DNA from 2 places in the Ideonella sp. sgz306126 genome. Region 1 is predicted to be linked to the other one. Evidence: predicted binding sites of a transcription regulator. Region 1 holds the regulator's gene; the other holds the start of a gene.
The links. Region 1 encodes FliA, which starts transcription of late flagellar genes. Its sites were predicted from a motif close to CTAAAGTTTNNNNNNNNNNNGCCGNTA; they were not measured.
Positions count from the first base shown of each region.

Region 2: the regulator FliA is predicted to act here: its motif matches at 3,279-3,305, upstream of nosR (response regulator c-di-GMP phosphodiesterase, NosR family).

Region 1 is NZ_JBVYWP010000003.1:605,404-611,237, reverse strand. It holds gene flhA (flagellar biosynthesis protein FlhA) at 1-942, shown strand, start outside; gene flhF (flagellar biosynthesis protein FlhF) at 1,016-2,527, shown strand; gene AC0N04_RS11200 (MinD/ParA family ATP-binding protein) at 2,550-3,341, shown strand; gene AC0N04_RS11195 (RNA polymerase sigma factor FliA) at 3,360-4,073, shown strand; gene AC0N04_RS11190 (2OG-Fe(II) oxygenase) at 4,131-5,048, opposite strand; gene yaaA (peroxide stress protein YaaA) at 5,045-5,834, opposite strand, start outside.
Region 2 is NZ_JBVYWP010000009.1:10,593-16,426, forward strand. It holds gene AC0N04_RS17825 (phosphotransferase family protein) at 1-474, shown strand, start outside; gene AC0N04_RS17830 (acyl-CoA dehydrogenase family protein) at 501-1,718, shown strand; gene AC0N04_RS17835 (hypothetical protein) at 1,729-2,391, opposite strand; gene AC0N04_RS17840 (glutathione S-transferase N-terminal domain-containing protein) at 2,439-3,131, shown strand; tRNA gene AC0N04_RS17845 (tRNA-Arg) at 3,154-3,230, shown strand; gene nosR (response regulator c-di-GMP phosphodiesterase, NosR family) at 3,350-4,726, shown strand; gene AC0N04_RS17855 (response regulator) at 4,723-5,556, shown strand; gene AC0N04_RS17860 (HDOD domain-containing protein) at 5,553-5,834, shown strand, end outside.

The DNA of each region.
Region 1 (5,834 bases):
CTGCTGGGCCGCATCAAGGGCGTGCGCAAGAAGTTCGCGCAGGAGGTCGGCTTCCTGCCGCCGTCGGTGCACATCCGCGACAACCTGGAGCTCAAGCCCAGCCTCTATCGCGTCACGCTGCGCGGTGCCACGGTCGGCGAAGGCGAGGCCTTCCCGGGCATGTACCTGGCGATCAACCCGGCCGGCGGCGTGCCGCAGCTGCCCGGCACCAAGACGGTGGACCCGGCCTTCGGCCTGCCTGCCGTCTGGATCGAAGAGCGCCAGAAGGAGCAGGCCCAAATGAACGGGTTTACGGTCGTTGATTGCTCGACCGTGCTGGCCACCCACCTCTCACACTTGATGCAAGTGAACGCCGCCAAGCTGCTGGGTCGCGCCGAGACCCAGGCCCTGGTGGAGCACATGACCAAGCTGAACCCCAAACTGATCGACGACGTGGTACCGAAGATGGTTGGCATCTCCACCTTGCAGAAAGTCCTGCAGCTGCTGCTGGAAGAAGGCGTCCACATCCGCGATTTCCGCTCGATCGTCGAATGCCTGGCCGAACACGCCGCGGTGGTCACCGACCCGGCCGAACTGGCCCGCCGCATCCGCGTCCAGCTGGCGCCGGCCATCGTGCAGCAGATCTACGGCCCGGCCAAGGAGCTGGACGTGATCGCGCTCGAGCCCGAACTCGAACGCCTGGTCAACCAGGCGCTCAACTCGGCCCATGGCCCGGTGCTGGACCCGGGCGTGGCCGACACCCTGACCCGCCAGGCCGCCGAGAGCGTGCGCAAGCAGGAAAACCTCGGCCACCCGGCCTGCCTGCTGGTGCCCGACACGCTGCGCGCGCCGCTGGCCCGGCTGCTCAAGCGCGCCGCGCCGCGCCTGAAGGTGCTGGCCCACAGCGAGATTCCCGAAACCCACTCGATCCGGATCGGCCAGGTCATCGGGAGCAATGCATGAACACGAACCTGATCCCTTCGGCCGACGGCCATGAGCCCGGCGCCGTTGCCTCGGCAGTTTTCAAGGAGGCCGTATGAACGTCAAGCGTTTCACCGCGCGCACCTCGCGCGAAGCCTTTGCGCTGGTGCGCCAGGCCTTCGGCGAGGACGCCGTGGTGCTGTCGACCAAGCCCTGCAGCGACGGCGTCGAGGTGCTGGCGATGGCCCCCGACACGGTCGAGCAGTTCGAGCGCGTCTCCAGCCCCTCGGCCGCGGCCCAGCGCACGGCCCAGCGTGATTCGCTGGCCTCGCGCGCCGAACGCCAGACCGCCGAGCGTCCGCTGCCCGGCCGCCGCCTGGCCGAGCGCCTGCAGCACGGCGGCGACGGCGACGTGGACGGCGATGTCGAGCAACTGGCGATGAGCACCTTGTCGTTCCAGGACTATGTGCGCGAGCGCATGCTCAAGCGCCGCCAGGCCGCGCTGTCCGACGCCCAGGACGACAGCGACCTGCCCGCTCCTGCCCCTCAGCCGGCCGCCCGCCCGGCGCCGCCGCGCGCCGCCGTCGCCGCCCGCGCCGCACCGGCCCCCGCGCCGACCCGCGAGGTGCGCCCCGAGCCGGCCGCGCTGCCGGCGCTCGGCGAGGCCGCCGGCGACCGCGCCGAGCAGCTCGACATGGTGCACGAGCTGCGCGCGATGAAAGGCCTGATCGAAGAGCGCTTCGGCGCGCTGGCCTTCATGGAAAAGCTGCAGCGCCATCCGCGCCAGGCGCAACTCGCCCAGAAGCTGCTCGACTGCAGCTTCTCGCCCGGCCTGATCCGCAAGCTGGTCGAGGCGCTGCCAGCCAACGCCAGCGACGAAACCAGCTGGGCCACCGGCGTGCTGGAGCGCAACCTGTTGACCGGCGAGCACGAACCGGCCCTGGAAGAGCAAGGCGGCGTGTTCGCGCTGATCGGCTCGACCGGCGTCGGCAAGACCACCAGCACCGCCAAGCTGGCGGCCGCCTTCGCCACCCGCTACGGCGCCGCCAACCTGGGCCTGATCACGCTGGACGCCTACCGCGTCGGCGCCCACGAACAGCTGCGCACCTACGGCCGCATCCTGGGCGTACCGGTGCACACCGCCCACGACCGCGCCTCGCTCGAAGACCTGCTGGAGCTGCTAGCGGGCAAGAAGATGGTGCTGATCGACACCGCCGGCATGGCCCAGCGCGACAGCCGCACCCGCGAGCTGCTGGACATGCTCTCGCACCCGTCGATCCAGCGCCTGCTGGTGGTCGACGCCTCGTCGCAGGGCGAGACCATCGACGACGTGATCGCCGCCTGGCGCGCCTCGCGCTGCAAGGGCGTGATCCTGTCCAAGATCGACGAGGCGGTGAAGCTGGCGCCGGCGCTCGACGCCGTGATCCGCCACAAGCTCAAGGTCTGGGGCGTGGCCAACGGCCAGCGCGTGCCGGAAGACTGGCACCGCCTGTCCTCCAACGCCTTGCTGCAACGTGCGCTCAAGGGCGGCGGCACCGCCACCTACCGCATGGAAGCCACCGACGTGCAACTGGTGTTCGCCTCCGCGCAACGCCCGGCGCTGGCCGCCCGCGCCCTGCAGGCCTGACGCCCCCGAGACGGTGAACCGCATGGCCGCTCTCAACGCCTACCCCCAGCGCAGTCCGGCTGACCAGGCCGATGGCCTGCGCCGGCTCTTCGCCGGCTCGCGCCAGCGCATCGTGCCGCTGGTGGCCAACCCGCACGTCGAGCGCACCAGCGTGCTGCTCGAACGCCTGAGCTCGGCGCTCGCCGAGCTGGGCGCGACCACGCTGGTGGTCGACGCCGCCGACACCTCACCCGAGGCCAGCGAGATGGCCGAGATCGATCTGCCGGCCTGCATCGAACCGCTGGGCAGCCAGGTGCACTACCTGGCGGCGCGCGGCCTGCCGCTGCGCCATGTCAACGCCCGCGGCTCGTCCGAGGCCTGGCTGGCCGCGGTGGAAAGCGCCGCACCACGCGCCGACGCGATCGTGCTCCACGCCAATGCCCGCGACCTGGTGCGCCTGCTGGGCCGCCGCCCGGTGCGACCGGTGCTGATGGCCTCGCTCGACGGCGCCGGCCTGACCGACGCCTACACCTCGATGAAGCTGCTGGCCCAGCGCGCCGGCCTGCTGACCTTCGACCTGCTGGCCGACGTGCAGGACGGCCCCCGCCGCGCGCTGCGCGTGGCCGAGCGGCTGGCGCAGACCGGCGACAGCTTCCTGGGCAGCGTGCTGCGCACCTTCGCCGGCGTCGATTGCGGCCGCCCGCTGGACGCCCCGCTGGAGGCCGCGCTGATCCGCCTGGCGACCGAACAACTGCTCAACGACGACGCCGGCCTGCCGGTGCTGATGCCGGCCGACGCGCCCGTCCGCACGATGCCCGCGCCGCTTCTCTACTGACCTGCCCGGAGACCGTCCATGTACACCGCCAACGGCCGTCTCGACACCCAGGCGCTGCTCAAGCAGCACAGCCCCCTGGTTCGCCGCCTGGCCCATCAGATGATCGCCAAGCTGCCGGCGAACGTGGAGATCGACGACCTGATCCAGGTCGGCATGATCGGCCTGCACGACGCGCTCGGCCGCTTCGACGCCGCGCAGGGCGTGCAGTTCGAGACCTTCGCCACCCAGCGCATCCGCGGCGCGATGCTCGACGAGTTGCGCGGCACCGACTGGATGAGCCGCGGCAACCGGCGCCAGCAGCGCGAGATCGAAGCCGCCGTGCACCGCCTGGAGCAGCGCCTGGGCCGCGCACCGCAGGAAAGCGAGATCGCCGCCGAGATGGGCCTGGGCCTGTCGGCCTACCAGGACCTGCTGACCAAGGTGCGCGGCACCCAGCTGGTGTACCTGGAAGATATGTCGGGCGACGAGGGCAGCGACGACTACCTCGACCGCCACGTCGTCAGCGACGAGGCCAACCCGCTGGCCATGCTGCAGGACCACCGCATGCGCGAGGCGCTGGTCGAGGCGATCAAGCACCTGCCCGAGCGCGAGCAGTACGTGATGAGCATGTACTACGAGCACGACATGAACCTGAAGGAAATCGCCGCGGTGCTGAAGGTGACCGAATCGCGGGTCTGCCAGCTGCACAGCCAGTCGATCGCCCGCCTGCGCGCCAAGCTGCGCGCCTGGTGAGACGGCCGCGCGCCGCCAGCGCCGACGCGCGCGGGTTTCAGGGCAACGGCCGGGCGCTCAGACGAACTCGCGTTCGCGCAGCCATTTGGTCGCGACCCACTTCTCGCCGGCCTGCACCGGCGCGCCGGCGTGCAGCGTCAGCGTCGCCGGATGCGGCCGGTCGTAGCTGAAGAACACCGCGTTGCCCTTGATCGGGGCCACCGACAGGCCGCAGTCCGGGAAGTTCGTGGCGCCGCCGCGCTCGGGCGTGTTCAGGTACATCACGACCGTGCCCACGCGCTGGCCGCCGCGGGCCAGCACGCTGGGCGTGCCGGGCTGCTCGGGATCGAAATAATCGTGGTGCGGCAGGTACTCGGCACCAGGGCGATAGCGCAGCACCTGCAGGCCCTCGCCGTTCTGCAGCGGCCAGTTCACCAGCGCCGCGATGCGGCGTTCGATGCGGTCGCACAGCTCGAACTCGGCGCGCTCGAAGAACATGCCGTCGCTGGTCCGTGCCTCGTTCACCTCGCTGCCGCCGGAGTCGGTGGCGACCGTCTCCGAGCGCGCCAGGCGCGGCGCCGCCAGCGCCCGCAGCGCGTCGCACTCCTCGTGCGACAGCAGCCCGCCGAACACCACCACACGGGGCCGCTGCAGGCTCATCAGCACCGCCACCTCGCGGTCGCCGGCGTCCAGCACCTGCCGCCCGTCCACCAGCGCCGGTTCGGGCACGGCCACGTCGATCGGCACCGGATGATCGGGGCCGCCGCGCCGATGCAGGGACTCGCCGGTCTGCGCCGCGGCGACCTGCTGGAGATGCTGCTCCAGCGTGTCTTCGAGCGCCTTCACCGCCACGTCTTCCTGCCATCCGCTGGCCTGCATCGCCTTCAGCACGTCCTCGGGCCGGCAGCCGGCGGTCGCCTGGGCGACGATCCAGGCGGTCAATTCCGCCGTCACCGCCGGGGCAGCGGCACGGCCACGCAACACGCTCTTGCTCATGGGGCGATTGTGTCAGCGGCGCGGCGCCGGAACACCCAGCGGTCGGGCCCGGAGGCGCCGGGATCGAAGGCATAGCCTTCGGCCGCGAAACCCTGCAGCGCCGACGGCTCGGCGATGCGCTGCTCGATGGCGTAACGCGCCATCAGGCCGCGGGCGCGCTTGGCGTGGAAGCTGATGACCTTCCACGCACCGCCATGCCAGTCCTCGAACTGGCAGTCGAGCACCCGCGCGCGCAGCGCCGCGCGCGGCACCGCCCGGGCGTATTCCTGCGACGCCAGGTTGACCACCACCTTCGCCGCGTGGCCGGCGAGCTGGCGGTTCAGATGGGCGGCCAGCGAGGTGCCCCAGAAACCGTACAAATCCTGCGCCCCCGGGGTGGCCAGCCGGGTGCCCATCTCCAGGCGGTAGGGCTGCAGCCGGTCGAGCGGACGCAGCACACCGTAGAGACCCGAGAGGATGGCCAGGTGCTGCTGCGCCCAGGCCAGGTCGGCCGGCGCCAGCGTGCGGGCCTGCAGGCCTTCGTAGACGTCGCCGTTGAAGGCCAGCACGGCCGGCCGGCTGTTGTGCTGCGTGAAGCGGGGCGACCACGCCGCATAGCGCCCGACGTTGAGCCGGGCCAGCGCATCGGACAGATCCATCAGCGTCGCGACCTCGGCCGGCGTGCGGGTCTTCAGCACATCGATCAGTTCGCCCGCGCGGGCGACGAAATGCGGCCGCGTGGCCAGCGCCGCGACCTCGGCGGGCACCGGGCTGTCGTAGTCCAGCGTCTTGGCCGGCGAGAGCAGG
Region 2 (5,834 bases), on a different contig from region 1:
CCCCCCGGTGCGCGCAATGAATCCGAGGTCGCGATCGTGCACGGCGACTACCGGATGGACAACCTGATGTTCCATCCCGACCAGCCGAAAGTCATGGCCGTGCTCGACTGGGAGTTGTCCACGATCGGCCACCCGCTGGCGGACTTCAGCTACCACTGCATGTCCTGGCACATCCCGCCGGGCACATTCCGCGGCATCGCCGGGCTGGACCATGCGGCACTGGGCATCCCTGCCGAGCAGGACTACGTGCAGCGCTACTGCGAACGCACGGGCCGCACCGATGCCGCCCAGTTGGCGCAGGACTGGAATTTCTACCTCGCCTACAACCTGTTCCGCATCGCCGCCATCGCGCAAGGCATCGCCAAGCGGGTTGAAAACGGCACCGCCGCCAGCGCGCAGGCCAAAGCCACCGGAGCAGCCGCCCCCGCGCTGTCCGATCTGGCCTGGCGCTTCGCGCAACAAGCCTCGTCTTGAACACCCCCAGCCCACCAGGAGACACCATGGACTTCGGCTACTCACCCCGCACGCAGGAACTCCAGGCCGCCGTCAAGGCGTTCATGGCCGAGCACGTCTATCCGGCGGAAGCGCGCTTCCTCGCCGAACTGGAGGCCAACACCCAGGCCGGCAGGCGCTGGACGCCGCTGCCGGTGATCGAGGAGCTCAAGCCCAAGGCCCGGGCTGCCGGCCTGTGGAACCTGTTCCTGCCCGAGAGCGAGCTCGGTGCCGGGCTGCTGAACCAGGAATACGCGCCGCTGGCCGAGATCATGGGCCGGGTGCCCTGGGCCAGCGAAGTCTTCAATTGCTCGGCACCCGACACCGGCAACATGGAAGTGCTGGTGCGCTACGGCAGCGCCGAGCACAAGAAGCAATGGCTGGAGCCGCTGCTGGCCGGCCAGATCCGATCGGGCTTCGCCATGACCGAACCGGCGGTGGCCTCGGCCGACGCCACCAACATCGAAGCCCGCATCGAGCGCCAGGGCGACGACTACGTGATCAACGGCCGCAAGTGGTGGACCAGCGGCGCCGGCGATCCGCGCTGCAAGGTGCTGATCTTCATGGGCAAGACCGATCCGGACGCGCCGCGCCACTCGCAGCAGTCGATGATCCTCGTGCCGATCGACGCGCCCGGAGTGACCGTGATCCGGCCGCTGTCGGTGATGGGCTACGACGACGCGCCGCACGGCCACATGGAGATCGATTTCGTCAACGTCCGGGTGCCGGCGAGCAACATCCTGCTGGGTGAAGGGCGCGGCTTCGAGATCGCCCAGGGTCGGCTGGGCCCGGGCCGCATCCACCACTGCATGCGCCTGATCGGCCTGGCCGAACGCTCGCTCGAACTGATGTGCCAGCGCGCCACCCGGCGCGTGGCCTTCGGCCGCCCGATCGCCCAGCAAGGTGTGACCCAGGAGCGGATCGCGGAAGCCCGCTGCATGATCGACCAGGCCCGGCTGCTGACGCTGAAGGCCGCGTGGATGATGGACGTGGCGGGCAACAAGGCCGCCAAGGCCGAGATCGCGATGATCAAGGTGGTGGCACCCCAGATGGCGTGCCAGGTCATCGACTGGGCGATCCAGGTTCACGGCGGTGCCGGCATGAGCCAGGACTTCCCGCTCGCGTACTTCTACACCCTGGCCCGCACGCTGCGCTTCGCCGACGGCCCCGACGAGGTCCACCGCAACGCGATCGCCAAGCTCGAACTCGGCAAGCACGCCGCCTGACGCGACAAGTTCAGGGCCCGGGCACCTGCGCCGAGAGGCGCGCCTGGGCCAACGCCGTGTCGAACAGGCGAACGGCGGCGGCCAGCACCGGCACCTCGGGCCTGGCCACCGCCAGACGCAGTACCAGCTGGCCGTGCCGCACCACCAGCGAGAAACAGCTCAACGCATCGGCCAGTTCGGCCGACCGCATCGCCTGCAGGGCCGCCCCGGTCGGTCCGGCGAGCCACTGCTGCAGCCACTGCGGTACGTTGCCGGTGGCGGCCAGGTGCTCCCTCAGGGCGCCCATCTCCTGACCGTTCAGGCGGGCGGCCATCGCCAGCCACCGCACTTCTTCCGGTGTGGCGTCGTCGAGGCGGGTCTCGACGCCGCGGGTGAATTCGCCGAACAGCTCGCGCTCCAGCGCGTCCATCAGCGGCCGCGGCATGACCACCGCATAGCTCATCGGGTCGATGCCGGTCTCGGCGCGCAGACGCAGTTCGTGCGATCCGATGTAGCGCCGCTGGGCAGGGCCCCACTCCAGCCGCCAGCCGCCTGGAGGCCCCTCGATCACGAAGCCGTCGTGCTCGCGCGTGGGCTTGAACACCCAGCCGCCCTCACGGGCCCAGGCCTCCACCGCCGGCCCGCTGTACGGTGCTCCATGGCGGCCCAGCCAGCGCTGCAACAACTCGAACATGGTTGGTTTAGAGTCGGGCCTCGCCTCAAGCCCTTGGAGACAAGATCATGCTGGAAGTGTATTCGTGGGCCACGCCGAACGGCCACAAGGTTCACATCATGCTGGAGGAATGCGGCCTGCCCTACCGCGTGCATGCCATCGACATCGGCGCTGGCGACCAGTTCAAGCCCGAGTTCCTGAAGATCAGCCCGAACAACAAGATCCCGGCGCTGATCGATCCGGACGGGCCGGACGGCCAACCGATCTCGCTGTTCGAGTCGGGTGCCATCCTGCTCTATCTGGCCGGCAAGACCGGCCGCTTCCTGCCGCAGAGCACGCGCGCCAAGTACGAGGTGCTGGAATGGCTGATGTTCCAGATGGGCGGCGTCGGCCCGATGCTGGGCCAGGCCCATCACTTCCGCATCTACGCGCCCGAGAAGATTCCCTACGCCATCGAGCGCTACACCAACGAGGCCAGGCGCCTGTACAAGGTAATGGACACCCGGCTGGCCAAGTCCACCTATCTGGGCGGGCCCGATTACAGCATCGCGGACATCGCAGTGTTTCCGTGGCTGAGGAGTTGGAAGAACCAGGGCATCGACTGGAACGACTACCCGCACCTCAAAGGCTGGTTCGACGAGATCGCCGCGCGCCCCGCCGTGATGCGCGGCGTCGAGGTCCTGGCCGACCGGCGCAAGCCGATCACCGGCGACGCCGAGCGCGAGATCCTGTTCGGCAAGCGCCAGGCCCGCCAGCAATAGCCGCCTAGAATCCGCGCCGCGACTGCCCGTAGCTCAACTGGATAGAGCAGCTGCCTTCTAAGCAGCAGGTCGGGGGTTCGAGTCCCTCCGGGCAGGCCACGCACTCCCATCGGTCCGACAAGAGTGGGCGCGGCGGCGCCTCGCGGACTCAACTCTGCCGCCATGGTGCCGAAATCAGGTCAGGCCCGGCCGCATCGACGCGGCCGGCCGCCCCTGCCATGTCGCCCCCCGAAATGCCTGGATCTGCAACGCCCGCCGCCGCAGGCCCGACCTTGCTCCTGGTGGACGACGAGCCTTCGGTGCTGAGCGCGCTGCGGCGCCTGTTCAGGCCGACGGGCTACCGGATCCTGCAATCCACGCGCGCGTCCGACGCCCTGGGCTTGCTGCAGACCCAGGCGGTGGATCTGGTGATTTCCGACATGCGGATGCCGGAGATGGACGGCGCGCGCTTCCTGGAGGCCGTCCGGGCGCACGACCCCGGCGTGGTGCGCATTCTGCTGACCGGCTTCTCGGACATCAGCGCCACCATCGCGGCCATCAACCGCGGCGAGATCCACCGCTACATCGCCAAACCCTGGGACGACCAGGCGCTGCTGCTGACGGTGCGCGACGCGCTGGCGCAACGCGACCTGCTGCAAGAAAACACCCGGCTGCAGGCACTGACCCAGGCCCAGAACGCCGAATTGCGCGAGCTGAACCTGCACCTGGAGCGACGCGTGGCGTCGCGCACGGCCGAGCTGGAGCAGGTCAACGCGATGCTCAACAAGACCTACGAGGAGCTGCGCGGCAACTTCGAGACTGCCGTGCTGGTGTTCTCCAGCCTGATCGAAATGCGCCAGAACGGCATGGCCGGTCACTCGCGCCGCGTCGCGCTGCTGGCCCAGCGCGTCGCCGAGCGGCTCCAGCTCGACCCGCGCTCGGTGCGCGACATCTACTTCGCGGCCTTGTTGCACGACATCGGCAAGATCGGCTTCCCGGACCGCATGCTGGGACAGGCGGTGTCGACCTACGGACCCGATTCGCTGTCGCGCTACCGGCATCACCCCATCGATGGCGAGGCCGCGCTGCAACCGCTGCCGCAGATGCGCGGCATCGCGCAGATCATTCGCCAGCACCACGAGCGGCTGGATGGCCAGGGGTTCCCGAGCGGCCTGGCCGGCGACGAGATCGTGATCGGGGCGCGCATCGTCAGCGCCGCCAGCGACTACGACGACCTGCTTCACGGCACCTTCGGCCTGGAGCACCAGACGCCGGACTCGGCGCAGAAGATGCTGCGCGGCGGCGTCGGAACACACTACGACGCGCCGGTCGTCGCGGCCTTGCTGGAGGTGCTGGCGGAGATGGCGGAGGAGGCCGCAGCCGAGCTGATGCTGGGCCCCGACGAACTCCGGAACGGCATGGTCCTGGCCCAGGACCTGGCGACGCCCAAAGGCCTGGTGCTGCTGCGCTGCGGCCTGTGTTTCGACGACGTCACGATCCGCCAGGTGAAGAACTTCGCGCAGCGCGCCGGACAGGCGCTGCGCCTGCCGATCCGTCGCGACTCCCTGCCCCGCCCGGCAGCGTCGCCCGCGCCGACCCACCGGAGCGCAGCATGACCGACGCGCCGAGTCGCACGCTGCTGCTGGTGGACGACGAGGACAGCGTGCTGTCCGCGCTGCGCCGCCTGTTCCGGCGCGACGGCTACCGCATCCTGACCGCGCCCAGCGGCGCCGACGCGCTGGCGCTGCTGGCCGACCACGACGTGGACGTCATCGTCTCCGACCAGCGCATGCCGGGCATGGACGGGGTCGACTTCCTGCGTCAGGCCAAGCGGATGCGGCCAGGCAGCATCCGCATGACCTTGTCGGGCTACACCGATCTGCAATCGATCATCGACGCGGTGAACGAAGGCGCGGTGTTCAAGTTCCTGACCAAACCCTGGGACGACGACCGCCTGCGCGACCATGTCGCCAAGGCCTTCCGGCACAAGGAGATGGCGGACGAAAACCGTCGCCTGACGGCCGCGCTGGAGCGCGCCAACGCCGATCTGGCCGATGTGAACCACCGGCTCGAACACCATCTCGCACGGCAACAGCAGCAGGCCAGCCTGGTGCAGGCCAGCGCCGGCAGCCTGCGCGACATGGTGGACCTGCTGCCTGCGGCGCTGTTCGGCATCGACCCCGAGGGCACGCTGGTCTTCATGAACCACCGCGCCGGCGACCTGATGCCCGCCGCGCTCGCCAGCCTGGGCGGCGCCCCGGCCCCAGACCTCGCGGCGCTGTGGCAAAGCCTGCCGTGCCAGGGCGGCGCGGGGCCCGGCCCGGCGCACTGGGTGCCGCTGGGCCCGCACGGCGCCTGGGCCTGGCGCCAGGCGATGCCGGACGCCTCCGTCAGCCGAGGCGAACTGCTGACGCTGCTGCCGTGCAACGCGGAGACCCGTCCATGACGCTCCTCAGCGCCCCCGATCCGCTGCTCGCCCTGGCCCGCCAGGTCACCGACTTGCCGCCGCTGCCGCAGGTCCTGGTCGATCTGATGCGCCTGCTGCAGACGCCGGACTACTCCGAACGGCAATGCGTGGCGCTCATCGAGCACGACCAGGCCTTGGCGGCCCGCCTGCTGCGCCTGGCCAATTCGGCCTTCTACGGCGTGCCGGGCCGGGTCGGCAGCATCGGCGACGCCTTGCGCATCCTCGGCGTGCGGACCGTCTCGGGGGCACTGACCGCG